3 regions of the Pantoea sp. S18 genome follow, and region 2 is predicted to be linked to each of the others. Evidence: predicted binding sites of a transcription regulator. Region 2 holds the regulator's gene; each other region holds the start of a gene.
The links. The regulator LexA, encoded in region 2, represses DNA repair genes until DNA is damaged. The targets are predictions, from matches to a motif close to TNCTGTATGTACATACAGNA.
Positions count from the first base shown of each region.

Region 1: dinB (DNA polymerase IV) is a predicted target of LexA. The motif match lies at 2,455-2,474, and genes of this name have one in related genera.
Region 3: metR (HTH-type transcriptional regulator MetR) is a predicted target of LexA. The motif match lies at 2,415-2,434, and genes of this name have one in related genera.

Region 1 is NZ_CP142688.1:948,974-953,099, forward strand. It holds gene lpcA (D-sedoheptulose 7-phosphate isomerase) at 132-710, shown strand; gene VIJ98_RS04160 (class II glutamine amidotransferase) at 762-1,529, shown strand; gene dpaA (peptidoglycan meso-diaminopimelic acid protein amidase) at 1,500-2,243, opposite strand; gene dinB (DNA polymerase IV) at 2,488-3,543, shown strand; gene pepD (beta-Ala-His dipeptidase) at 3,590-4,126, opposite strand, start outside.
Region 2 is NZ_CP142688.1:350,471-354,596, reverse strand. It holds gene dinF (MATE family efflux transporter DinF) at 1-815, opposite strand, end outside; gene lexA (transcriptional repressor LexA) at 952-1,566, opposite strand; gene VIJ98_RS01565 (diacylglycerol kinase) at 1,672-2,040, opposite strand; gene plsB (glycerol-3-phosphate 1-O-acyltransferase PlsB) at 2,168-4,126, shown strand, end outside.
Region 3 is NZ_CP142688.1:207,235-211,360, forward strand. It holds gene VIJ98_RS00925 (carboxylate/amino acid/amine transporter) at 1-740, shown strand, start outside; gene VIJ98_RS00930 (DUF1456 family protein) at 877-1,356, opposite strand; gene metR (HTH-type transcriptional regulator MetR) at 1,450-2,382, opposite strand; gene metE (5-methyltetrahydropteroyltriglutamate--homocysteine S-methyltransferase) at 2,518-4,126, shown strand, end outside.

The DNA of each region.
Region 1 (4,126 bases), 600 kb from region 2:
TTCGTTTCACGATGCGCAACAACTGCCAAACTTCCTCAAAGCGCCGCGCTTTTACTGAATGCAGGCGCTTTGCGGCGTAGCCCCATTCCGTTAAACTTGCCGGGTCAATCTTTCCTCTAAAGGACATCCCTATGTATCAGGACATTATTCGCTCAGAACTCAATGAAGCAGCCGATACGCTTAACAACTTCCTGAGTGACGAAGCCAACATTCACGCGATTCAGCGCGCCGCAGTGCTGCTGGCCGACAGCTTCAAAGCGGGCGGCAAGGTGCTCTCCTGCGGTAACGGCGGCTCGCACTGCGATGCCATGCATTTTGCTGAAGAGCTGACTGGGCGCTATCGTGAAAACCGTCCTGGCTACCCTGCGATTGCCATTTCTGATGTCAGCCATCTCTCTTGCGTCAGCAACGATTTTGGCTACGACTATGTGTTCTCGCGCTATATCGAAGCGGTAGGTCGCGAAGGCGATGTGCTGCTGGGCCTCTCAACCTCCGGTAACTCTGCCAACATCATCAAAGCGGTGGAAGCTGCGCGCGCAAAAGGCATGAAAGTGATTACTTTGACCGGTAAAGATGGCGGCAAGATGGCAGGTTCAGCGGATATTGAAATTCGCGTGCCGCACTTTGGCTATGCCGACCGCATTCAGGAGATCCATATCAAAGTGATCCACATCCTGATGCTGTTGATTGAAAAAGAGATGGTTAAGTAATGATGCGTTCCTCTCGCCGTGCGCGAGAGGATCTAACTTAAGGCGGTTGCTATGTGCGAATTGCTCGGGATGAGCGCCAATGTCCCCACGGACATCTGTTTCAGTTTTACCGGTCTGGTGCAGCGTGGCGGTGGAACCGGGCCGCACAAAGATGGTTGGGGCATCACTTTCTACGAAGGAAAAGGGTGCCGCACCTTCAAAGATCCGCAGCCGAGCTTTAACTCGCCGATTGCCCGTTTGGTGCAGGAATACCCGATTAAATCGCATTCCGTGGTGGCGCATATCCGCCAGGCGAATCGCGGGGAAGTGTCGCTGGAAAATACCCATCCGTTCACGCGTGAGTTGTGGGGCCGCAACTGGACCTATGCACACAATGGTCAGCTGAAAGGTTATCGCCAGCTGGATACCGGGCCGTTCCGTCCGATTGGCGAAACCGACAGCGAGAAAGCGTTCTGCTGGATGCTGCACAAACTGACCGAGCGTTACCCGCGCACGCCAGGTAACTGGCCGGCGGTGTTCCGCTACATTGCCGAGCTGGCAGCAGAAATGCGTGAGAAGGGCGTCTTCAACATGCTGTTATCGGATGGGCGCTACCTGATGGCGTTCTGTTCGACCAATCTCTACTGGATTACGCGCCGCGCGCCGTTTGGCAAAGCCACGCTGCTCGATCAGGATGTGGAGATTGATTTTCAGCAGCAGACTACGCCGCAGGATGTGGTGACGGTGATTGCCACGCAACCGCTGACAGGCAATGAAACCTGGCACCGGATAGTGCCAGGCAAGTGGGCATTATTTTGCCTGGGTGAGCGCCAGGAATGATTTCGAGGCAGCATCCGGTGTAGAGATCACCGGCGTGCTGTTCACCGCATATTGGCCGGTGGCCGTCACATTCACCGTTGGCGGCACACGGTACTTGGCAAAGTACGCATAGCCCGGCTGCAGTTCACGCCAGAAGTTAATGTACGTCGAGTATTTATGACGTTGCATATTGCTGTCGGTCATGCGGAACGGATAGATGTTGACCTGAATTTCCTGCTGACCATTGCGCAGCGCGGCATTGGTATAGGTGAAGATTTCATCCATAGACGCATTGGTCATCGCGTAGCAACCAATCGATACGCAATCACCGTGAATCATTAAATAGTTACCGTCATAACCTTTAGCGCGATCGTATTGATTCGGGAAACCGGTGTTAATAGCGCGATAGAAACGGCTATCCGGTTTCAACTGATTCAGCTTGACGTTATAAAAGCCTTCCGGACTTTTGAAATCGCCCTGACGACGTTTAGGTCCTAAACCGCCAGAGAAATTACAGATGCGATAGCTGTCCAGCAGACGATATTCATTACCGATTTTGCCGTACAGTTCCAGCGTACGCTCTTCCTTGAAAATCTGAATAAAAACGGGGGTGCCAATTAGTTGTTTCTTTAACTCTTTGCTCACCGGAGCCAGCGGTTGCGTAGGCTCGGGGTTAATTGCCCAGCTAAGGACTGGCATAAGAATCATCGCAAGCGTTAATGCGATTCTGCCCATTCTGTAGATACCTTGAATTGAAGAGAGACGATGACGCTGAGCGTCCGGGTATTGCATTATCGGAAATATCCGCTATCGCAGCGCAACATTAACATTGTCTGGCTTTTAATCAAGCCAGTGTCCGAGAAAATGGCGCGTTCCTAAAAGGAATACGACCACTAATTTGTAAACTTTAATCTCTCTCTCAACAATTATTGCCGATATTTTTCGCTGCTGTATACTTATCCAGTACTCAGGAGGGCGTATGCGCAAAATTATTCATGTCGATATGGACTGCTTTTACGCCGCGGTTGAGATGCGCGACGATCCCTCTTTACGTGATATTCCGATCGCCATTGGCGGCAGTCGCGTGCAGCGTGGCGTGATCAGCACCGCCAACTATCCAGCACGCAAATATGGCGTGCGCAGCGCGATGCCTACCGGCATGGCGCTCAAACTTTGCCCGCATCTGCGGCTGCTGCCTGGCCGCTTTGATGCCTATAAAGAAGCCTCCCGCCAAATCCGCGACATCTTCTCGCGTTACACCTCGCTGATTGAACCGCTATCGCTGGATGAAGCCTATCTGGATGTCACCGACAGCCTGCATTGCCACGGTTCGGCCACGCTGATGGCGCAGGCAATTCGCGCCGATATCCTGCGTGAAACCGGGTTAACCGCTTCTGCCGGGATCGCACCGATCAAGTTCCTCGCCAAGATCGCTTCCGATCTCAACAAACCCAACGGGCAATATGTGATTACGCCTGACGCGATGTCCGATTTTTTACTCACGCTGCCGCTGAGCAAAATTCCTGGCGTCGGTAAAGTGGCGACCAAAAAGCTGGAAGAGATGGGATTGCGTACCTGCGCTGATGTGCAGCGTGCCGATCTGGCTTTGCTGCTCAAACGCTTTGGCAAGTTTGGCCGTATTTTATGGGAACGCAGCAACGGTGTTGATGAGCGCAATGTGGTGGTTGAGCGCGAACGTAAATCGCTTGGCGTTGAACGCACGCTAATGGAAGACATTCACAGCTGGGAGCAGTGTCTGGAGATTATTGATTTTCTCTATGCCGAGCTGGATCGCCGCTTAACCGCCATCAAGCCGGATAAGCAGATCGCCCGACAAGGCGTGAAACTCAAGTTCAATGATTTCCAGCAAACCACGCAGGAGCATGTCTGGTCGGTGCTGAATAAAGAAGACATGATCGCGGTGGCGCGTCAGGCGTGGGATGAACGCAGAGCAGGGCGCGGCGTACGGCTGGTGGGATTGCATGTCACGATGGTGGATCCGCAACTGGAGCGACAGTTGGTGCTGGGGTTGTAGGCATAAAAAACCCGACCGAAGCCGGGTTTGTCGCGAAATTCAAAACTTACGCTTTTTCTGGCACCACGCTGAGCAGCGCGGTCAGCAGCTTCCAGTACAGACCCACGCTTTCAATGTGAACCTGCTCATCCGGCGAATGCGGGCCGGTAATGGTTGGGCCAATCGAAACCATATCCATGTTCGGATACGGCTTCTTGAACAGACCACATTCCAGACCGGCGTGAATCACCTGAATGTTCGGCGTTTTGCCAAACAGCGCTTCGTAGGTTTTACGCGTCAGCGCCATCACCGGTGAATCGGCATCAGGCTGCCAGCCCGGATAGCCGCCTTTTGGTGCGCTTTTCGCTCCGGCCAGATCGGCCAGCGAGGTCAGCACTTCAACCACCCAATCTTTGCCGGTATCGATCAGTGAACGAATCAGGCAGATGATTTCGGCATTGCTCTGATCCATGGTCACCACGCCGACGTTAAGCGAGGTTTCCACCACGCCTTTCGCCACATCGGAGTTACGGATCACGCCGTTTGGTGTGGCGTTGAGCAGGTTGAGGAAACGATCGCGGCTGTCAGCGTTCAGCGCCTGGCC
Region 2 (4,126 bases):
ACCGCATTGACCGCCACCACATCCGGGCCAATTCGAGCACCAAGGATGGTGAGTGAGGCGAAGCAAATTTGCAGCATTAAAGAGCGCAGCATAATGTCGCGATTGAGGCGGAATAGCCGCGCCGCATCGCCGCGCCAGCTAGTTTTAAGCAGAGTAAAGTGGATACCGCGCATTTTCAGCACGCGCGCTACCATCCACAAACCCACGCCCAGCGTGACATATTCTGCCAGCGCGGTAGCCGCCGCCGCGCCAGCCACACCCCAATGCAGTTTCAGTACGAACAGCAGATCAAGCAGGATATTTACCAGATTGCCGATGATCAGCAGCACCATCGGTGCCCGCGCATATTGAACGCCCAGCAGCCAGCCCAGAATCACCAAATTGGCTAAGGTTGCGGGCGCACTCAGCCAGCGAATCTCAATAAAGATTTGCGCCTGCTGCTGCACTTCCGGGCTGCCGCCCATCAAGGCTGCCGCCAAGCTGCTCACCGGCGTTCGTAGCACCATAAATAGCACGCCAAAAACCAGCGCAATCAGCAGCGGTTGCGTTAAGGCGCGCGCCAGCGCGGTTTTGTCATTGGCGCCAAATGCCTGAGCGGTCAATCCGGTGGTGCTCATGCGCAGGAATAGCAGAAGCATAAAGATGAAGCTGGTTGCCGTTGTGCCCACGGCGACGCCGCCGAGATAAATAGGGCTATCGAGATGACCAATAACGGCAGTATCCACCACGCCCAGTAACGGGACGGTGATATTTGACAGGATCATCGGCAGCGCTAGCCGCCAGAGTGTTTTATCTGAAGAGGAAAACAGCTGCATCAGCCCATTCCGTTATGTGCGGTAATCAGCATAATGGCGCCAGCGTGAGCCGCAGAAAGAGTCACAGAGAAGTAAAACAGCAGACTGCGGTCAGCGCAAATTCACACCGCCGCAGTTGGGGAGGATCAGAAACTGATCAGAGCCACTCGCCGTTGCGTACAATCCCGACAGCTAAACCTTCAACAGTTAGTGACTGCTCACGGGTATCAACAACAATCGGCTGGAAATCGGTGTTTTCCGGCAGCAGATGAACAATTGCACCCTGCTTTTTCCAGCGTTTCACGGTGACTTCATCATCAATGCGCGCCACGACAACCTGGCCGTTACGCACTTCCTGCGTTTTATGCACCGCTAACAGATCGCCATCCATAATACCGATATCTTTCATCGACATGCCGCTCACGCGCAGCAGGAAATCGGCGCTCGGTTTGAACAGATTCGCATCCACCTGATAGTGGGCTTCAATATGTTCCTGCGCCAGCAAGGGTTCACCGGCAGCGACGCGGCCAATCAGCGGCAGCCCTTCGCTCGGTTCTTCTTCCATTAGCAAACGAATCCCGCGCGATGCGCCGGAAACAATTTCAATTACGCCTTTACGCGCCAGCGCTTTCAGATGCTCTTCAGCAGCATTGGGCGAGCGAAAACCCAGTTGCGCAGCAATTTCCGCACGCGTTGGCGGCATGCCCGTCTGGTTAATATGGTCGCGAATCAGGTCATAGACCTGTTGCTGCCGTGCAGTTAACGCTTTCATCCCGCCCCCTGGTTGTTTATACAGTCGCTGTGAGTATATACAGGTATTCGCGAAATGAAAACCGTAACAGAGGGAAAAATCAGCGGTTTGATGAATCTGGAATCCCTATCTCAAATGCGTCCAGAGCAGCGCGATCCAGACGAACAGAGCCAGTAAGATAGTCAGCAATACGGCGGCCGATCCCATATCTTTGGCGCGGCCCGCGAGCGGATGTTGCTCCTGCCCGATTCGGTCAACCACCGCTTCGATAGCGCTATTAAGGATCTCAATGATGATAACCAGCACTACCGAGCCAATCATCAAGATGCGGGAGATGGTATCTACATCCAGCCAGCACGCCACGAGAATGGCCACCAGCGCGGCAACAGCTTCCTGCCGAAATGCGGCTTCGTGCTGCCATGCGGCACGCAGGCCCTGCCAGGAATAACCGGCTGCTTTCACTATTCTTACTAAACCGGTGACGTTATTTGCCATGTCTATGGAACCCTTGATCTATTTTGACGTCAATGTGTGGGCAGTATGAGGCGGCAGAGCCACAGACCTTCGCTGCGCTTTCTGGTATGCTTGCCGCGCTTTGCTAACAAGAGGCTTAAAGTTGTCTATGTCAGGTTGGCGTAAACTCTATTACAAATTATTGAATTTACCACTCTCTATTTTGGTAAAAAGTAAGGTCATTCCGACCGATCCCGTCTCTGAACACGGGATCGATCCGACTCGTCCGGTGATGTATGTTTTGCCTTATGATTCAAAGGCTGACCTGCTCACGCTGCGTGCTCAATGCCTGAAACATGATCTGCCCGATCCGCTGGCTCCGCTGGAGATCGATGGCACCCTGCTGCCGCGCCACGTGTTTATTCACGATGGCCCACGCGTGATTCCCTATTTCGTGGCCAATCCCGAATCGGTAAAGCTGTTCCACGATTATCTGGATTTGCACCGCAGTAACCCGCAACTCGACGTGCAAATGCTGCCGGTCGCGGTGATGTTTGGTCGTGCGCCGGGACGTGAAACATCCGGTGAATCCACGCCGCATCTGCGCGTGCTCAATGGCGTGCAGAAGTTCTTCGCTATTCTGTGGCACGGCCGCGACAGCTTTGTACGCTTCTCGCAAACCGTTTCGCTACGCCAGATGGCGACCGAACACGGCACCGATAAGTCGATTGCACAGAAGCTGGCTCGCGTGGCGCGTATTCACTTTGCTCGCCAACGTCTGGCTGCGGTCGGCCCGCGTCTGCCTGCACGTCAGGATCTCTTCAACAAGCTATTACAGTCCAAAGCGATTGAAAAAGCGGTAGAAGATGAAGCACGCAGCAAAAAGATTTCGCATGAGAAAGCCCAGCAGAACGCCATCGAAATGATGGAGGAAGTGGCGGCGAACTTCTCTTACGAAGCGATTAAGGTCACTGACCGCGTGATGGGCTGGCTGTGGAGCCGCCTGTATCAGGGCATCAACGTACATGGCGGTGAGCGCGTGCGTCAGCTGGCGCAGGATGGTCATGAGATTGTCTATGTGCCCTGCCACCGCAGCCACATGGATTATCTGCTGCTCTCCTACGTGCTTTATCATCAAGGCCTGGTGCCACCGCACATTGCTGCGGGTATCAACCTGAACTTCTGGCCTGCCGGCCCGATTTTCCGTCGTCTGGGCGCGTTCTTTATTCGTCGTACCTTTAAGGGCAACAAACTCTACTCCACCGTGTTCCGTGAATATCTCGGCGAGCTATTTAGCCGTGGTTACTCCGTTGAATACTTTGTGGAAGGCGGACGTTCGCGTACTGGCCGTTTGCTGGACCCGAAAACCGGCACCCTGTCGATGACGCTGCAAGCGATGCTGCGCGGCGGCAGTCGTCCTATCACCTTCGTGCCGATCTACATCGGTTACGAGCACGTGATGGAAGTGGGCACGTATGCCAAAGAGCTGCGTGGCGCGGCCAAAGAGAAAGAGAGCTTCCTGCAGATGGTGCGCGGCTTGCGTAAGCTGCGCAATCTGGGTCAGGGCTACGTTAACTTCGGCGAACCGCTGCCGTTGATGAACTACCTGAACAAAAACGTGCCGGAATGGCGCGATGCGATTGATCCTATCGAACCGCAACGTCCTGCGTGGATGACGCCGGCCGTGAATGACATTGCGGCGAAGCTGATGGTGCGCATTAACGAAGCCGGTGCAGCAAACGCCATGAACCTGTGCGTGACTGCGCTGCTGGCGTCACGTCAACGTTCACTGACCCGCGAACAGCTGATTGAGCAGTTAGAGTGCTATACGCAACTCCTACGCAACGTGCCGTATTCGCCGGAAGCCACGGTGCCCGATATGAGCGCCGAAGCGCTGCTTGATCACGCGATGGGCATGAACAAGTTCGAGACCGAGCAAGACAGTATTGGCGACATCATCATTTTGCCGCGCGAGCAGGCGGTGCTGATGACCTACTATCGCAACAACATCCATCACATGCTGGTGATGCCATCCCTGATTGCCGCCATCGTGCAGCAACACCGCGAAATCAGCGAAGCAGAGCTGCTGCGTCAGGTTAGCCTGGTTTATCCGATGCTGAAGAGCGAA
Region 3 (4,126 bases), 140 kb from region 2:
TCTTCCTGCCGTTCCTGCGCTGGCGCGGATATCGTGCTTCCACCATCTTGCTGTATATGCTGGTGGGCATGCTGCAGCTTGGCATCATGTACCTGCTGAGCTTTGAAGCCTATCTCTATCTGAGCGTGACCGAATTCCTGCTGTTCACCGTGATGACGCCGTTGTACGTCACGCTGATCTACGATTTGCTCAGCCGACGTCCGCTACGTATTGGCTATGCCTTCAGCGCGCTGCTGGCGGTAATCGGTGCGGCGATTATTCGTTACGACAAAGTCAGCGATCATTTCTGGTTCGGCTTGCTGCTGGTGCAGGCGGCAAACATCTGCTTCGCCATCGGCATGGTGGGCTACAAACGTCTGCAGGAAACTCGCCCGATGCCGCAGCACACCGCGTTTTCGTGGTTCTATCTGGGCGCAGTGATCATCGCGGTAATCGCGTGGAGCTTGTGGGGCAATCCGAACAAACTGCCAACCACCTCGCTGCAGTGGGGCATTCTGGTGTGGCTGGGCGTGGCGGCTTCAGGTTTGGGCTACTTCATGTGGAACTACGGCGCAACGCAGGTGGATGCCGGCACCTTGGGCATTATGAACAACATGCATGTGCCTGCAGGCTTGCTGGTGAATCTGGCGATCTGGCAGGAGAAACCGCATTGGCCGAGTTTTATCGCCGGTGCCGCCGTGATTTTCGCATCCCTTTATGTACATAAACGCTGGGTATTAGGTAAGAAAAGCAACGCATAAAGCCAGAAGGGAAGGAAGTGGCCGCTGCGAAAAGCGAAGCGTCCGAGCCATGGATGGCGAGGGCGATCCACATGGATGTGATATTTCTTCGCGATCGGAGCGGCCACTTCCTGACCAGGCTCCGATCTGAAAGCGATTAACCCTTCTTAGCCGGCCCCGGACGATGAATCATCGTCAAACCTTTCAGGAAATTACGCAGAATCTGGTCACCGCATTCGCGGAAATTCTTATGATCCGGGTTGCGGAAAATCGCGCCAACCTCAGCCTGTGAAATCTTAAAGTTCGCTTTCAGCAGCACATCCGGGATATCGGTGGTCTTCAGCTCAAACGCGACACGCAATTTCTTCATGAAAATGTTGTTATTCATGCGGCGCTCAATCGAAGGCGCGGGCGCATCTTCACTTTTACCGCGACGGTAAAAAATCAGACCGTTGAGGAAATAACCCATCAACACATCCGGCAGCTTACGAAACGCAGCATCGTCATCCTTCTTCATCCACGCCTGCACGTCTTCTAGCGGAACTTCACTCCCCGCTAAGGCAAAAATCTCCACCACTTTGCTATCGCTCAAATCAAGCATATAGCGCACGCTGCGCAGAACATCGTTACTCATCATGGTGAAACTCTCTTGGTCGCGGGTTGAGGCGGCGCATTATAGAGCAGGCGGGACAGGGATAACAGCGCGGGCGACCTTCGCCGCCCAACAACATCAGGATGAGAGGGTTTGCAGTGAGCCCGGGCGCGCGGCATCGCGCACGAAGGGCAGATGTTCACAGGCGTGCTGACGGGCAAACCGCACAAAGGCTTCCATCACCGGCTGACGCTGCTCGCCTTCGCGTACGGCGGCATACAAGCGGCTCCACAAGCCATCGCCCAAGGTCTTCGTCACCACCAATCCCTGCTGCTCAAAATTCTCTACCACCCAATGCGGCAGTGCGGCGATGCCCATGCGCGCCGACACCATCTGAATCAGCAACAGCGTATTGTCCACGCTCTTCAATGCTGGACTCACACCCGCAGGCTGCAGGAAATGGCGCCACACATCTAAACGCTGACGCTGAACCGGATAGATCATCAACACTTCATCGGCCATATCTTCCGGGGAAATATGCTCAAGCTGCGCCAAAGGATGATCCGGTGCCATCACCAAACGCACTTCAAAATCGAACATCGGTGAATAGAACAATCCGCTGCGCGGCAGAATATCGGAGGTCAACACCACATCCAGCTCGCCCTGCTGCAATGCGGGTTGCGGATCAAAGGTGACGCCGGATTTGAAATCCATCACTACCTGCGGCCAGCTCTGGCGGAAATTATTCAGCGCGGGCGTCAGCCACTGAATACAGCTGTGACACTCAATCGCGATACGCAACGTGGCCTGATGCGGCTCATGACACGCCTGCAAAGCCTGCTGAATCTGCGGCAAAACCTGCTCGGCCAACTGCAGCAAAATCTCTCCCTGCGGCGTAAAACGCAGCGGCTGGCTTTTGCGCACAAACAGACGAAAGCCCAGCCGCTGCTCCAGATCGCTGAACTGGTGAGACAACGCCGATTGCGTCTGATGAAGCTGTGAGGCGGCGGCGGCTAACGAGCCGGTGTTCCGTAACGCCTGCAGCGTCCGCAGGTGTTTGAGTTCGATCATGAGAATCCTTCACATCGAGATTGAACAAATTGCGCTTGAGGAACATACAGTACTCGCAGATTATGGCGGTGTAAACATCTGGACGGCTAAACATCTCTGCACCCTACTCAGTTAAGAATATCTGGAGAACAGAAAATGACCATTCTGAACCACACTCTCGGTTTCCCTCGCGTTGGATTGCGTCGTGAATTGAAAAAAGCACAGGAAAGCTACTGGGCAGGTAAAAGCTCACAAGAAGAGCTGCTGGCGGTGGGGCGCGAACTGCGCGCTCGTCACTGGCAACAGCAGAAAGAGGCGGGCGTCGATCTGCTGCCGGTCGGCGATTTCGCCTGGTACGATCACGTGCTGACAACCAGCCTGCTGCTGGGCAACGTGCCTGCACGCCACCATAACGAAGATGGATCCGTCGATCTCGACACGCTGTTTCGTCTTGGCCGTGGCCGCGCCCCAAGCGGTGCACCGGCGGCGGCGGCGGAAATGACTAAATGGTTCAACACCAACTATCACTACATGGTGCCGGAATTCACTCAGGGCCAGCAGTTCAAACTGACCTGGACTCAATTGCTGGATGAAGTCGACGAAGCGCTAGCGCTCGGCCACAAGATTAAACCGGTGCTACTCGGCCCGGTCACCTATCTGTGGCTGGGTAAAGTGAAAGGTGTGCAATTCGATCGCCTGTCACTGCTTAAAGACATTCTGCCGGTTTACCAACAGGTGCTGGCGGAACTGAAAAAACGCGGCATTGAATGGGTACAAATCGACGAACCTGCATTGGTGCTGGAACTGCCACAAGCCTGGCGCGATGCGTTCAAACCGGCTTACGACGCGCTGCAGGGTGAAAGCAAACTGCTGCTCACCACCTATTTCGACAGCATCGGTCAGAACCTCGACGTGATCAAGGCGCTGCCGGTGCAAGGTCTTCACGTTGACCTGGTGCACGGAAAAGACGATATCCAACAGCTTAATGAGCAGATCCCGGCAGATTGGCTGCTTTCCGTCGGCGTGATCAACGGACGTAACGTGTGGCGCGCGGATCTCAGCAGCTGGTTTGCACGCCTGCAGCCGCTGGTGGGTCAACGTCAACAATTGTGGATCGGATCATCTTGCTCGTTGCTGCACAGCCCAATCGATCTCAGCGTGGAAACGCGCCTCAATGAAGAAGTGAAAAGCTGGTTCGCCTTTGCCCTGCAGAAGTGCGCTGAGCTTGCACTGCTGAGTCAGGCGCTGAACAACAACGATGCCGCTTCGCTGGTCGAGTGGAGCGCACCGATTCGTGCGCGTGCCAACTCCACGCGCGTGCATAATGCCGCAGTCGGCGAGCGTCTGGCGAAAATCCAGGCCAAAGATGTTGAACGTAACAGCAACTACACCGAACGTGCCAAAGCGCAGCGTAACCGCTTCAATCTGCCAGCATGGCCGACCACCACCATCGGTTCATTCCCGCAGACCACCGAAATTCGCGGCCTGCGTCTCGACTTTAAAAAAGGCAACATTGATGGCGGTAACTACCGCACCGGCATCGCCGAACACATCAAACAGGCGATTGTTGAGCAGGAACGTTTGGGCCTCGACGTGCTGGTGCACGGTGAAGCAGAGCGTAACGACATGGTGGAATATTTCGGCGAGAACCTCGACGGCTTCGTGTTCACCCAAAATGGCTGGGTACAGAGCTACGGTTCACGCTGCGTTAAACCCCCGATCATCATCGGCGACGTGAGCCGTCCGCAAGCCATCACCGTTGAGT